DNA from 2 places in the Roseibium sp. SCP14 genome. Region 1 is predicted to be linked to the other one. Evidence: riboswitches for the same ligand, from Rfam matches in the RefSeq annotation. Region 1 holds a riboswitch; the other holds the start of a gene.
What was found. Region 1 has a riboswitch for S-adenosylmethionine ahead of ABLQ08_RS00870 (homoserine O-succinyltransferase). Riboswitches for the same ligand answer to the same signal wherever they lie in the genome.
Positions count from the first base shown of each region.

Region 2: linked by a shared signal. The riboswitch ahead of ABLQ08_RS04650 (O-succinylhomoserine sulfhydrylase) and the one ahead of ABLQ08_RS00870 (homoserine O-succinyltransferase) in region 1 are both predicted to bind S-adenosylmethionine.

Region 1 is NZ_JBDZYH010000001.1:176,539-184,085, reverse strand. It holds gene ABLQ08_RS00880 (SDR family oxidoreductase) at 1-482, opposite strand, end outside; gene ABLQ08_RS00875 (GrpB family protein) at 840-1,460, shown strand; SAM-I-IV-variant riboswitch at 1,573-1,678, shown strand; gene ABLQ08_RS00870 (homoserine O-succinyltransferase) at 1,716-2,663, shown strand; gene dld (D-lactate dehydrogenase) at 2,802-4,520, opposite strand; gene ABLQ08_RS00860 (TRAP transporter large permease subunit) at 4,578-6,644, opposite strand; gene ABLQ08_RS00855 (TRAP transporter substrate-binding protein) at 6,771-7,547, opposite strand, start outside.
Region 2 is NZ_JBDZYH010000001.1:1,010,452-1,017,998, forward strand. It holds gene ABLQ08_RS04615 (LytTR family DNA-binding domain-containing protein) at 1-371, shown strand, start outside; gene ABLQ08_RS04620 (hypothetical protein) at 501-905, shown strand; gene apaG (Co2+/Mg2+ efflux protein ApaG) at 922-1,323, opposite strand; gene ABLQ08_RS04630 (CDP-alcohol phosphatidyltransferase family protein) at 1,487-2,104, shown strand; gene ABLQ08_RS04635 (LysR family transcriptional regulator) at 2,116-3,000, opposite strand; gene ABLQ08_RS04640 (LysE family translocator) at 3,099-3,719, shown strand; gene ABLQ08_RS04645 (Stf0 family sulfotransferase) at 3,731-4,510, opposite strand; gene ABLQ08_RS04650 (O-succinylhomoserine sulfhydrylase) at 4,767-5,966, opposite strand; SAM riboswitch at 6,010-6,089, opposite strand; gene ABLQ08_RS04655 (2'-deoxycytidine 5'-triphosphate deaminase) at 6,233-7,369, shown strand; gene ABLQ08_RS04660 (IMPACT family protein) at 7,377-7,547, shown strand, end outside.

The sequences.
Region 1 (7,547 bases):
CCTTCAGCGGCAAGCTCAAGCGCCCAGTCCCGGGTCATGCCGATCAGGGCAGCTTTGGCCCCGGCGTAAGATGTGCGTTCCAGGCCCCCGAGCACGACAAGGCTGGCAATGTTGACGATCCGCCCCCATTGCTCATTGCGCATATGGGGCAGCGCGGCCTGCGTAACCTGAACCGCGGTGCGTATGTTCAGGTCGAGAACCAATCTGAGTTTGTCGAGCGATACGTCCTCAAGGGGTTGTGTTTCAACAATGCCGACATTGTTCACGACACCGCACAACCGGTGTCGTGATGCTATATCGGTTAGAACGGAGGCCGTGGCGTCAGCGTCGGTCAGGTCAACGGATATGAGCTCGCCTGGAAAGGTTGGGTCGCTGTGGCGCGCCAGGCCAATGACGGTCTGTCCGTCACGGTTCAACCGCTCGCAAACCGCGCGGCCAATGCCATTGCTGGCGCCGGTAACCAGAAATGTACGCTGCTTCATGTCCGTTTCTTGGCCAACTTTCATGCCGCTCCAGCCCGTGGAGGGGTTTTAACATGGATAGCGGTCTTCATACACTTCAGGCGTGCATGTGCCGGACGTGGCTTGAAGAGAAGAGAAGGAAGGCGGAGGAGAAGCCTGGCTCTGAAGGAATATGACGGCAGGTCAAACTATCGATGCTGCAGGACGGAAATCTAAAGTTCGGAATGGTCGATCAACAGAGAGTTTGAGATTTGTCCGTTTACGGTCGCTGGCGTCCAGCTTGGTTTTGACTGAACTGAACCAACATTCGAGTATCCTTTCAGCTGTCCTTCCTGCGATAGTGCGGCGTTCCGGATAGATGAAAACCCGTGAGAAGACTTGTGGCGCATCCGCGCAGAACATCTGGATTTGTTGTTTTCAGGCCGGTTCAACAATTTTGAGGTCCGCATGTTTCGAGATACTCAGGTTATTCATATTGCGCCTTATGACCCTAGATGGCCCGACCGCTTTCTTAACGAAAGAAACCAGCTTCTGTCCTGCCCCGATTGCCCGTTTCTTGAGATCGAGCACATCGGCAGCACGTCTGTGCCGGGGCTGGTTGCCAAGCCGGTCATCGACCTGATGGCATCGGCAACTCTGCTGGAGGAGGTGGAGGCATTCCTGCCTCAATTGAAGAAACTAGGTTATCAACCGCTGGACGGTGGCTTCCGCCGCAGGAGGTCTTTCGGGCGTTCTGCGAATGAGGGGAGTGAAGCGTACAACCTTCATATCGTTCCGGCGTGTCAATGGGCCGATAAGGACGAACGCCTTTTCCGCGACTGGTTATGCAGCCATCCCTCTGTCGTTCAAGAATACGCGGCGCTTAAGAAAGAACTCGCCGCAATGAACCTCCCGACCATCGCCGACTATACGGACGCGAAAGGTGAATTTATCCGGTCAGAAATCCAGAAAGCCCGTGCCGCATTTGGCAAGCCAAGGCGAACCGACTGGCGGGAATAAAACTGGGCCGCACAAGTCACTCACACGAGAGTCGGCAAATGGGTTTTGTCAGCAACTTGAACGATTTGTGATAATTCACCGTTGCCAATTGTGATCCGGCAACATAAAAAGAGCGTCGCATTACGAGTTGGGGCGACGCCCAACGCCAACCTGCTGCTCCGAGCAAGGTGGTGCTCCGAAAGGGGAATGTGGCCGAACCGGCAACCAAGCGGATCTCGCCATTAGCGTCGTTTCAGCAAAAAGGGATCGACGCACGTGCCAATTAAAATTTCCGACAATCTTCCCGCCCGCCGCTCACTGGAATCCGAAGGTGTGATCGTGATGCGTGAGGCTGAAGCCATGCGGCAGGATATTCGGCCGCTGCGGATTGGTCTGCTCAATCTGATGCCGAACAAGATCAAGACGGAGACACAGATCGCACGCCTGCTCGGGGCCACCCCTTTGCAGGTCGAGTTGACGCTTGTGAGAATGACGGATCATGTTCCGCAGAACACGCCAGCGGAACACATGGAGGCCTTTTATCGGCCCTGGGCGGACATTCGAGACGAGCGCTTTGACGGTTTCATCATCACCGGTGCTCCGGTGGAAAAGCGCCCCTTTCTGGAAGTGCGCTACTGGCCGGAGCTTTCGGAAGTGTTCAACTGGACACAGACCCACGTCCATCGCTGTTTCATGATCTGCTGGGCCGCTCAGGCCGCTGTTCATCATTTTCACGGCTTGCCCAAACACCTGCTTCCTGAAAAGCGGTTCGGCGTGTTCAAGCATCGAAATCTCGCTCCGACGTCTCCCTATCTGCGCGGCTTCTGCGATGAGTTCGAAGTGCCGGTTTCCCGCTGGACAGAGAACAGGCACGAGGACATTCCGGCAGAGAGCGGATTGAAGGTCCTGGCGGAGAACGACGACAGCGGTCTCTGCCTATTGGAGGACCCGGCACGTCGCATGCTTCTGATGTTCAATCACTTGGAATATGACACCGAAACGCTTGGCGAAGAATTCGTTCGCGATGGTGGCGGCAGGCTGCCTCAAAACTATTTCCCGGAGGACAATCCCTCGCTGCCACCGGAAAACAGCTGGCGCGGTCACGCGCATCTGCTGTTTGGTAACTGGATCAACGACATGTATCAGACAACGCCGTTTGATCTTAGTTCCATTGGGCAGACTGAGAACGTAGAGGTGGCAGCGCCCATCAGTGCCGGTGCTTAGTCAGAGGAAACTGCCTGCAAACAGTCAGCTGGAATGATTTGTCTGAGCGGAACTGGCTTAGACGTTTCTGGAGTTCTGTTGCTGGGGGACCTTTCAATGCCCCCCCCTGAAACGCTGAACAGATGGCGTCGAGATTGGTTACTCCGCCGCGTTTTCGTGGTGCTTGGCGCAGCAGGAATGACCGTAGTTCCTTTCACGCGACATCTTGCCGATGCCGGGATTGAAGCTGTTGGTCGGGTCAAGTGACCTGTAGTGGTCGGCGAGTGCCGGTTTGGCCTCATAAAGATGTCCGACATTGTGCTCCGCCGGGTATTCGGCTCCACGCTTGTCCAGGAGCTCCAGCATTCTGGCCTTCAGGGCCTTGGGATCTGAACCTTTCTTCACGACATAGTCCTGATGCAGGACATGACAGAGGAAGTGGCCGTAGTAGAGCTTTGCCTCAATATGCTCTTCGAGGTCTGCCGGCAGTTTCTCAAACCAGTCGGCATCGTTGCGGCGCAAGGCTATGTCGAGCGCAAGAATGTCCTCGCATTCGTTGGCATGGACAGCGCCGTAGCGCACCGCGGCTCCCGCGGCGGCAAACCGATGCAACATTGCTTTGCCGGCCTCTTTGTCATCACAGCGATACCATCCGTCGGTGCCAAGCGTGTCGGCAAGTATGCTTTCTGTCTGCGCTGCGCTCGGACCCGAAACCTTCAGGATCAGATGATGTTCGAACCTGTCGCGAAAATCTCGCATCCGGCGCGGCAGTGCTTCGGGAGCCAGGCGGGACAGGAACTGCATCGCTCTGTCGGTCAGGTTTTTCGGGAGGAACGGGATTTTGTTCAGCCGGGCGTCCATGGCGCCTTTCAGTGCGAAGAACAATGGCAGTCTGTCAGTGCCGAACCAGTCGATCATCAACACCGTGTCCTTGCCATACTTGTGCGCGACGTCGAAACACTCACGGTGCAGGTATTCGCCGCTGACGGGTAGTTCCGGCAGTTCCGTCAACAGTCGTCGGCGCAAGGCCGTCAGGTCGGCTGGGGAATTGGTGCCGATGTAATAGACCTTTTCACCGGTTTCGATGGGAAATGTATCGAGGCGCACGGCAAAGACAGCGATTTTTCCAGCTGAGCCGGATGCCTCGTGAAGCCCGCGTGGATCGGCATTGAACCGGGCAGGGGTTGCGGCGTCGACATCTCGAACGCGGTCGCTGTAGCTGTCGTCGGAGCCACGGCCTGCGTCACCAATCACGCGAGTCGGATCGATTTCATTGCGGTCGAGTTTTCCGAGAATCTCTTCCGGTGATTGCCCGAGGTCGATTCCCAGGTGGTTGATGAGTTCAAGTTCGCCCGCGGCATTGATCTGCGCGAAAAGCGACAGCTCGGTGTAGACCGGTCCACGTCGCACGAGCGCGCCGCCTGAATTGTTGCACACTCCGCCGATGATGGACGCGCCGATGCAGGATGAGCCGATGACCGAATGAGGTTGACGGCCGTAAGGTTTCAAGAGCTTCTCAAGGGTGAACAGCGTTCCGCCTGGTTGGCTGACGATCTGGTGGCCTTCGTCGAGCACATGGAGTTTGTCGAGGCGCAGCGTTGAGATGATGACCACGTCCCGATCATAGCTGCCTTTCGGTGTGGAGCCTTCCGTCAGTCCGGTGTTTGCTGCCTGCATGATGGTGATGCAATCGGCCGCAACAACGGCTTCAAGAACGCGCCACATCTCGACAAGTGTACCTGGCACAACCACCGCAACCGCTTCGCCTTCTCCGGATCGGAAGCCTTTGCGGTAGCGTTCGGTCTTGCCTTTATCCGTCAGGCAATGACGGTTGCCGACAATCTTTGTCAGGTTCCGGATGAGAATGTCGCGGGTCATGGCAGGCCTCGTACCTGGAAGGAACGGCGGGCCGCAGCGAGCGGCCCGCTGGTTGGTTCAGTATGCGACCGAAGGCAGCCAGGTGGCGAGCGCAGGCCACAGGAACACCAGGGACAGGCCAAGCAGCTGCAGCAGCACGAACGGAATGATCCCTTTGTAGATGTCCGTCAACTTGACGCCGTCGGGGCAAACCCCTTTCAGGTAGAACAGCGAGAAGCCAACGGGAGGCGTCAGGAACGAGGTCTGCAAAGTCACCGCCACCAGGATCACGAACCACACCAGGGCTGGTTCATCCATTGCGCCGAAGCCTGGAATGTCGAGACCAAGCCCGTTGACGATCGGGCGCATCAGCGGCAGCACGATCAGCGTGATTTCGATCCAATCAAGTACAAAACCGAGCAGGAAAACGATGCCGAGGATGAAGATCACGGTTCCGCTCGGGCCAAGCCCGGTCGACATGACCATATTTTCAATGAGTTCGTCGCCGCCGAGTTCACGAAGCACAAAAGAGAACACCGTCGCACCCAGGAAAATGGCAAAGATGTAGGCGGTTGTGTTGAAGGTGGCCTTCAGAACGTTCCATGTCTTCGTGAAAGTCAGCTTGCGATAGGCGAGCGCCAGCAGTGTCGCACCGATGGCGCCAATGCCCGAGGCCTCGGTGGGAGTACAGATACCCGCAAAGATCGAGCCGAGGACCGCAAAGATCAGGGCCAGCGGAGGCAGCAGGGCGACAAAGATATCCTTGATGGCTGCCCAGTCCGGTGCGCGGGCGCCTTCTGGGGCCGGAGCTGCTTTCGGATTGAGAAGCGCCAGACCGAAGATATAGAGCAGATAGATCGCCCCCAGCAGCATTCCCGGAATGGCCGCCGCCATGAACAGGTCACCGACGGAAAGCGCCATCTGGTCCGCCATGATCACCAGCATGATCGACGGCGGAATGAGGATGCCGAGCGTGCCTGAAGCGGCAACGACACCGGTCGACAGCGTCTTGGAATAGCGGTGCTGCATCATGGCCGGCAGGGAAAGCACGCCGAGGAGCACGACGGAGGCGCCGACGATACCGGTCGAGGCGGCGAGGATGATGCCGATCAGAGTGACGGTGATGGCAAGGCCGCCACGCACGGTGCCGAACAGCCGGGTCATCGAAGTCATCAGTCGTTCGGCGACACCACTTTCGTCCAGCATCAGGCCCATGAAAATGAACATCGGCAATGCCACCAGGACGGCATTGGACATGACGGCATAAACCCGGTTCACAACGGCTCCGAGCGTCAGATAATCAAGGCCGGTGAACGTGTCTTCAAGTCCGGTCCAGGCCATGTTGCCCATATCGAACTGGTAAGCGAGCCCACAGAAGATCATGCCCGTACCAGCCAGCGTCCAGGCCACCGGGAAACCTGTGAAGAGCATGCCGACGAAGCTCATGAACATGGCGATGACGAGCATTTCCTCGGTCGTTTCGACCAGGGTCGAAAGTCCGGCTGTCACCAGCACGAAGATACCGATGAGAACGAGCAGACGCGCAAAACCCCGGCCTTCGCGCTCCGAAGGGTCGGCAACGACAAGCGCGTGAACGTCATGCAGAAGTCGTGCAAGTGCCGCGATGCCCAGAAGAACGAAGCTGATCGGAATAATCGCCTTGAAGGCCCAACGATAAGGCAGGCCCGTTGCGGAGGAGGAGCGCTCGTCCACGCGATAGCTTTCCTGGAAGTAGTCGAAGCCCTGATCGATCATCAGCCAGATGAAAGGAGCAAGCAGGAATAGGATGCCGAGGATTTCAATGACCCTCTGCGCACGCCGTGACAATTGCATGTGCAACAGGTCGACGCGAACATGGCTGTCCGTTGTCAGCGCGTAGGAAACGCCGATCATGGTGACGAGGCCATAGATGTGCCACTGCAGCTCGTCGAGCTTCGGAAAATTGATATTGAAAACGTAACGCAGGACGACCTGGATTACGATGGCCGCAATAAGCGCGAGATTGGCCAGCATGACGGCATGGCCGGTGAACTTGACTGCATTGTCGATGGCGACCGCGACGCCGAAGCGGTCCGGGTCCTTGTGTTCGGTGATCGCCTCATAGGTCTCGGCCAGATCGCCTTCGTAGTCCGTGTTCATGGTCATCGCGCCGGTCCTCCTCAGTACGGCCGCAGCTCACCTGTCGGCGGTCCCGTCGAGGGCTGCCGCTGATGCGCTGACAAAGTCGGGAAGCCGTGCCCGGGGGGGCGGACACGGCAGTTTCCATTGGGGTCAGAAGCGCGGCAGGAATGCGTTTTCTTCCCAAAGGTCGTAGTTGGAGCGGAACTGGCTCAGGTCTGCATAGACTTCGGCGAAGTAAGCATCATTGGCGCTTTCTTCCGCGGCAACTTCCTCCCAGGTATCCCGGAAGAGCTGCAGCATCTCAGGGCTCCACTTGCGGATCTCGACGCCGTTTTCCTCAACATTGCGCTTCAGCGCATCGAACTGCAGGGCTTCACCTTCCGCAAAGCTGTCAGCCATCGAGGCCTTGCAGGCTTCGGCCAGGATGTGCTGGTGCTGCTCGGAAGCCTCGTTCCAGACGTCCTTGTTGACCAGGAGTTCGAAAACCGTGGCTTGCTGATGCCAGCCGGGGAAGTAGTTGTATTTCGCTACCTTGTGGAAACCCAGACGCTGGTCGATCGCCGGCATGGAGAACTCGGTTGCGTCAATGGCGCCTTTTTCAAGGGCCGGGAAGATTTCACCACCAGGGAGAAGGGACGTTGCAACGCCCAGCTTTTCCATGACCTTTCCGCCAAGGCCGAAGAAACGCATTTTCAGGCCCTTGAGATCATCGGCAGTGTTGATCTCCTTTGAAAACCAGCCGGAGGTTTCCGGTGCTATCACCGCACACGGCAGAACTTTCACGTTGTATCCGGCTTCATCATACATGCGCTGGTACAGCTCAAGACCGTTGCCATAATAGATCCATGCCATGTACTCGCCGGCTTCCGGACCAAAGGGAATTGCAGAAAACAGCGGAGCGGCCGGGATCTTGCCGGCCCAGTAACC
Region 2 (7,547 bases), 830 kb from region 1:
CGAAGTTGAGTGATCTGATCGAAGGTGTTTCGGCAGATCTTGGCGAAGACCTGATCAGAATGGCCGCCCAAGATCATTATGTTGAAATCGTCACGAACCAGGGCCGCGCCCTTGTCACCGAAAAATTTTCCGATTGCGTTGCAAAACTTGAACATTTCAATGGGATGCAGTGCCACCGTTCCCACTGGATCAGCCTTGCACACGTTCAGAATGTAGAGCGTTCGGGCAGTGCTTACAGCTGCCTGATGACCAACGGAGACCGGATACCCGTCAGCCGCAGACGATGGACGGACCTCAAGAAGCAACGCGCCGTCGACCGCATTTCCGCATCCCCTGCAAGCCTGACAACGAATGCGGCTCCAATTCGTTAAAATTGGAGTAACCTTTTTTCCGGTCCGTAAAGATCTGCAGCCCTATGACCATGCCGGGGAGCAGCGTCTCCGTGATTATCAAGCGTCACAATACGCCGGACCTGGCGCTGCGGGGTGTGGAGACCGGGAATGAGCAATTCCTCTTTCGGAAGTCACGTCAGTGTGCGTTACCCGCTGAGGCGGCATCGACAGCATGTCGCCATTCAGCAAAGGGCAGCACAACGCGCCCGGCGCGTTACCAGCGCCGCACAGCAGAAACCGGTTAACTGGGGTGCCCGAATGCTTTTGGCCCTCGGCGGCTGGATATTCGGAGTTGCAGCGGATTCTCTGGTACTGTTTGCGGAGGATCACTTTCATCTCGCCAAGGATCGTGATCCTGATCTTTTTGCCTGGGTTCTCGGAACAGGCTTTGCGGGACACGCGATATACGTGATCTTTGCAGCGCTTTTTGTTGCGCTGCTTACAGCCTTTGATCGCCAGAAATGGGTTCTCTGGCTTCTCATTGGGTTTGTCGGCGGCCTTGCGAGTATATGAAGCCCTGACGATACTGTCAGTTCAGGCTGCGGATGGCGTCCGGCAGATCGAGCGAAAAGGCCGGGATCATCACTTCGAAGAGTGTTCCGTCGGGTCGCTCCATGGAATAGGAGCCGGCCATGATGCCGTTGTCGGTTGAAAGCGGGCAGTGCGAAGAATATTCGTAAGTTTCGCCGGGCTCGATCACAGGCTGTTCGCCAACGACCCCCTCGCCGCTCACGATTTCCGAGCGGCCAAGACCATCGGTGATCTGCCAGTAACGCGATTTCAGCTGCACAGGCTCGGTAGTGCCGTTATGGATCTCCACCATATAGGCCCAAATGAACTCGCTTTCTTCCGGCTTCGATTCATCGTCCAGATAAAACGGTTCAACGGAGACTTCGATCCCATCGGTAGTGGCGCTATAACTGCCGGACACGGTTGTTCCTTTGCTTTCAGGCTGGAGCTTGCATGCTTCGATCCTGTTCTTTCAGGAGGCGCTTATAGGGCGAATGACGTAAGCGTGAAAGATACTTACTTGTGATTTCCGGAAGGATTTTGCATGAACACCGCTGAATTTACCAAAACCAAGTGCCCATCCCATGCTCGATGCCTGCCTTCGCCCCCTGATAGATCCACCTTTGAACCGGATGGGGCGGCAGCTGGCGAGCGCCGGAGTCAGCGCCAACAGCGTCACTCTTGTGGGTTTTGTACTCGGTCTGGGAGCTGCTGTCTCGATCGCTCTTGGTGAATTTCTGCTCGGATTTTTCCTGATTGCCTTGAACCGGTTCGCTGACGGGCTCGACGGAGCAGTCGCAAGAGCCGTTGGGAAAACGGATCTGGGCGGCTACCTGGACATCACGCTCGACTTCTTCTTTTACGGTGCCATCCCGCTCGCTTTCGCAATCCAGGCACCGGAAGCCAATGCTTTGCCCGCGGCGGCTCTCCTTTGCAGTTTCTACGCAAACGGCTCCGCCTTCCTGGCATTTGCAATCATGGCTGAAAGGCGTGGCCTTTCCACCGACAGGCAAGGAAAGAAATCGCTGTACTATCTAGGTGGGCTCGCTGAAGGCACCGAGACCATTACCTTGTTTCTGCTGATGGCCCTCTTCCCGCACTGGTTCCCGGTGCTGGCTTGGATATTCACGATAATCTGTCTCGTTTCGGCGGCTTCGCGAGTGCTCATCGGCGTAAAATCTCTTGACCGAGATGCCAGCTGAAGTTGTTGGTCCTAATAGTCAAAACGTAAACAGAATTGCCAAAATCGCTCGACAGAAGCCGAACGGGCAGATTTTTCCTTGCGAACGAAGCCGATGGAACGGGGCGCTTCCGGGCGCAAAGGCAATACACGGTAATTGCCCGAGTTTTCCGGCAGAGCCAACTCCGCGATGATTGAAACGCCGAGTCCTGCCTCAACCAGGGCCACAATCGAGTTCACCTGCAGGATCGTGTGAACCGTTTTCGGCATCTTACCTTCAGCCGCAAACCAACGCTCCACCATCGGGCCGCTGCCCCCCTTGGTCAGAACAAACGGGTACTCGGCCATCTCGGCAGCGCTCACGCCAGACCTTCTGGCCAGCGGGTGACCAGTCCCCATGATCGCAACAAGCTTGTCGGTAGTGACCGGAATGACGTCGAGCCCGTCTTCCTGCGGAACTGTCATGACCGCCATGTCGACAATTCCGTCTTCCAGCACCTGCTTCAACTCACCGTCGGGAAATTCCAGGATTTCCACCGAAATGCCGGGATAACGCCGCGCAAATGCTGCAAGCGTTCTGGGCAGGATCTGAAAAGACGCGGACGAACCGAACGATCCCAGACGGACGGTGCCCGAACGATTGTTTGCTGCTTCGTCCAAATTCTGAAGGACCTGCTTTTGTAACAGTCCGGCCCGTTCGGCGTAATCGGCAACAATTTGCCCTTCGTCAGTGAGGTTCAACGGCCTTGCTCCCCGCTGCAACAACGGCATCCCAAATCGTCTTTCCAGTTGGGAAATCCCTTTGCTGATGGCGGGTTGGCTTACGTTGAGCGACCGTGCGGCCTCGGAAACACTGCCCGTTTCCCGGATCAAATTGAGAGCCCGGGCGATTGTCATGGGAATGTCAGCTTCATTCATAAATCGACCAAATTTTATAACTTCAGGTTATTTCACTATGTAACACATGTCTGAGATTTATCGCACATCCTAATTCACTCTCCTTTCGGATGCGCTTCATGTCTCTAGAAACCTGGCTTGCCTTTGTCGCAGCTTCCCTCATCCTGACCGTGACCCCCGGCCCGAGCATTCTCCTGGGTGTGGTCCACTCGCTCAATTACGGCACACGCAAGACGCTCTTTACGGCTCTCGGTGACATTTCCGCCAACATGCTCCAGATGCTACTCGTCGCGGTGGGCCTCGGCATCGTGATTGCCAGTTCTGAACTTGCGTTCCAGGTGATCAAATGGGCGGGCGTCCTGACCCTGATCTACATGAGCCTGCGTCTCTGGCGCTCCGAACCCCGGCTGGAAGGCCTGCAAACTGACACCGCGAATGCCCATCCGATGCGGTTGTTCGCGTCCGGCTTTCTCGTTGCATTCGGCAACCCGAAGGCCTTGATCTTCTTCACTGCGTTTTTCCCGCAGTTTATCGATCCTTCAGCCGACCTCACGGGTCAGCTGATGGTCATGTGTCCGACGATGGCTGCGCTGGATTTCACTTTCGTCATGCTTTACGCGCTCGGTGCGAAGAGGCTGCTGGGCTTCCTGCGCAGCCATCCCAAGATCCTGAACAGGTTGAGTGGCGTGGCCCTGATGAGTGCTGCCGGTTTCATGGGAACGCTTGCCAGAGGCGGGTGACCGCTTTCGCGCTAAACGTTGCCTTCGCGCAGCTCCATCGCAAACCTGTCAATCCATTCCCGATTGGTCGCGTCGGAGAGTTTTGCCACAGGTGGTGCAATTCCTCGCGCCGCCTCGTGTTCAAATCCCAACGCGTCGAAGATGCGTATCAGCGCGGCTTCGGGGTCTGAAGAGAGTTCATCATAGGTTATTTGCAGGGGATCAATACGTTCCGCCGAGAACCATCGCGCCCATTCTGCTTCATATGCGTTCATTTGCCTGAAATGGCTGGCTATCAGCTCTGTGTCATAGACAGGGTCTTGCGGTTCGGAAAGTCGCTCCAGTTCCGTTCCATCCGCAGCCTTGTGCCAAAGACCGGATTGAGTGGCTTTCACGAAAGATACTGCCTGGGCGATCTTGTCCTTGCGCGTCAGGTGAATGAACAAGGTCTTGCCAAAAGCCGCTTCGATCCGGGCACGGTCAGTCGGCAACTCGGGATGCAGAACTTTCAGTTGCCTGGAAAAGAAGTCAAAGCTCTTCCTTTGCATCCTCAGGCCGAATACACCCGTCCCGTTGCTTCCCCGCTCTTTCGCAGCCTGAAAGATTGCCCGCAGTCTTTCCATGTCCCCGGAGAACTGCTCGGCCGTAAGGTCATAGGACTTCAGCCACTTGTCGAGTGAAGGCTCATGAAAATGAGAGTCCGGACTTCCCGCTTTTCCCGTTGCAGCAAGAAGTTTGCACAACAAGGTGCTGCCGCTTCGCGGCGAAGTGCAGATCACCAATGACTGAAAATTCGTCTCTTGTCCGGTCAATCTCACACCTTCCGTCCAGATGCCCAAGAAAACAGCCCGCCGGATTGCAGAAACCATCAGAGCGAAACTGGCATGGCACAGCATATTGGAGTTGCATAGCCTCAATCAGCGGGCTTGAAACATCAGAGAGTGCTGAGTGGCGCGGGGGCAACAGTTGTGCCCCGCCAAAGGCCTGGACACTGTTGCAGAGATGGATCATCAAACAAAAAACCCCGGCCACAAGGACCAGGGTCTGAGCTGCAATTTTTCTGATTGATCAGATTGCTCTGAGTGCTTTTTCGACATCTTCCAGAAGATCCAACGGATCTTCCAGGCCGACTGAGAGGCGCAGAATGCCATCGGAGATGCCGAGTTCTTCACGCGCTTCTTCACCAATCGACTGGTGAGTTGTGGTTGCCGGATGGGTAATCAGGCTTTTCGCGTCGCCGAGATTATTGGAAATCCGAATGATGTCCAACGCGTTGGTGAACCGGAAAGCGGCCTCCTTGCCACCCTCCATCTCAAAGGCAACCATTGTGGAACCACCGCTCATCTGGCGTTTGGCAACATCAGCCTGGGGATGATCATCCCGCCCCGGATACATCAAGCGGGAAATTTTTGACTGGCCAGCCAGGAAGTCGGCAATCTGGCCAGCGCTTTCGGTCTGGCGCGCGACACGCAGCGGCAGGGTTTCCAGGCCCTTCAGCAGCACCCAGGCACTGAACGGGCTCATGTGAGGGCCTGTGTGCTTGACGAAAGGCATGACCTCATCGGTGATCCACTCTTCATCGGACAACACGACACCGCCGAGACACCTGCCCTGCCCGTCAATGTGTTTTGTGGCCGAATAAACGACAACGTCGGCGCCAAGCTCTAGCGGCGACTGATAAAGCGGCGTTGCAAAAACGTTGTCGATGATCAGGCGTGCCCCGATGTTTTTGGAGATTTCGGCGACAGCCGCGATGTCGATAACCTCCAGCGTCGGGTTGGTCGGGCTTTCCAGGAACAAGGCCTTGGTGTTCGGCCGAACGGCGGCCTTCCACTGATCGATGTCGGTGCCATCGACAAGCGTGCTTTCAACACCGAAGCGCGGCAGCAGTGTCTCGCAGATGTAGCGACAGGACCCGAAAAGAGCCTTGGCGGCGATTACGTGATCGCCAGCCTTTACAGAGGCCATCAGCGCGAGGTTGACGGCAGCCATGCCGCTTGCGGTGCCTCGGGCAGCTTCCGCCCCCTCGAGCGCCTTGATGCGGTCCTCGAACATGGCAACGGTCGGGTTGGCGTAACGGGAATAGACGAACCCCGGGTCCTCGCCATTAAAACGAGCTTCGGCGGCTTCGGCACCGTTATAGACGAAGCCCTGAGTGAGATAGAGTGCCTCCGAGGTCTCACCAAAGGGCGACCGCGTTGTGCCGCCATGGACCAGCGTGGTTGCAGGGCGCCAGTTTTTGTTACCGGTCTTGGTGTTCTCAGTCATGTCTCGTTCGCTCCAAACGCAAAAAACCCCAGCCTCAAGACCGGGGTTCGCACCTCCGGCCTTTTTAGCAACTTGTTTAACGTGGCTGCAAGCCGGCCGGCCCAAATCACCACGAAGTGCGTTCCTCCTACGTGAAAACACCTCCAAGGTCAATTCATTTGGTGCTGGTCGTCCTTCACAAAAGAACTTTGGGAACGAGAATGCCTGTTGGCTGGAGCCCCTGCATCCGTTAAGGACTTTATCTGAACAATTTGCAGGTTAACTCGATGAACGTGGCAGCGGGTCAGGTCTTGAACGGAAGCGCAACTCTTTCAGCCAACGGCATCTTGCCGGAACGGATCATTCAGGCGATGTTCGCCGCCGGAGAGATTTCGGCAGCCGAGCCACCGGTTACCGGCCAGATTCAGCCGGCCAGCCTTGATTTGCGTCTTGGTCAGGTTGCCTATCGTGTTCGCGCCAGTTTTCTGCCCGGTCCTGACATCAAGGTTGCCGACCGGCTGGAGCAGCTGAAGTTGCACACGGTGGATCTGAAGGACGGTGCGGTTCTGGAAACCGGTTGTGTCTACATCGTTCCGTTGCAGGAGAGCCTTGCGCTCGCGTCGGATATCTCGGCAACGGCGAACCCCAAGAGTTCCACGGGCCGCCTCGATGTCTTCACACGTGTCATCACGGACAACGGCCTTGCCTTCGACACGGTTCCGGCAGGCTATACCGGACCGCTCTACGCGGAAATCTCTCCGCTGACCTTTCCCATTCTTGTGCGGACAGGTTCCCGGCTCAGCCAGATCCGTTTCCGCCGCGGGCAATCGCTGATCCCTGACAATGAGCTGGAACACGTTCACAAGACCCATACCTTGATGAGCGGCGGCAATGAGCGGATCGGAGGTGGCGTACAGCTGTCGATCGACCTGGAAGGTGGCGGCCCCGGCAGCCTGATCGGCTATCGCGCCAAGCAGCATTCCGGCCTGATCGATGTCGACCTGGTCGGCGCCCAGGACCCGCTTGATTTCTGGGAACCGATTTACCGGCGTCAGTCGGCGGAACTGATCCTGGATCCGGACGATTTCTACATCCTGGTCAGTCAGGAGGCAGTGCATGTTCCGCCCGACTATGCCGCCGAGATGGTTCCATTCGATCCGTTGGTCGGGGAATTCCGGGTGCATTATGCCGGCTTCTTCGATCCCGGCTTCGGTCATGTCGGCGCCGGCGGTGTCGGCTCGCGTGCCGTTCTGGAAGTCCGGTCCCACGACGTTCCGTTCATCGTGGAACACGGACAGACAATCGGCCGTCTCGTCTACGAGCATATGGCTGAACGGCCGGCGACGCTTTATGGCGAAGGGATCGGTTCCAACTATCAGGGCCAGGCTCTAAAGCTGTCCAAGCATTTCAGGGTTCCCTCCTGAAATCCGCATGGCCTTCAAGACAATCACGCGTGAATTCGAAGGATTTCTGGAGGACCGGAAGTCCCGCTTCCTTGCATTTCTCGTACCGGTAGATGCATTTGAAAGCCGGCTTGAAGAGCTGCGCAAGGAGCATCGGAAAGCCAATCACATCGTCACGGCGCACCGAAGATTGCTGGAG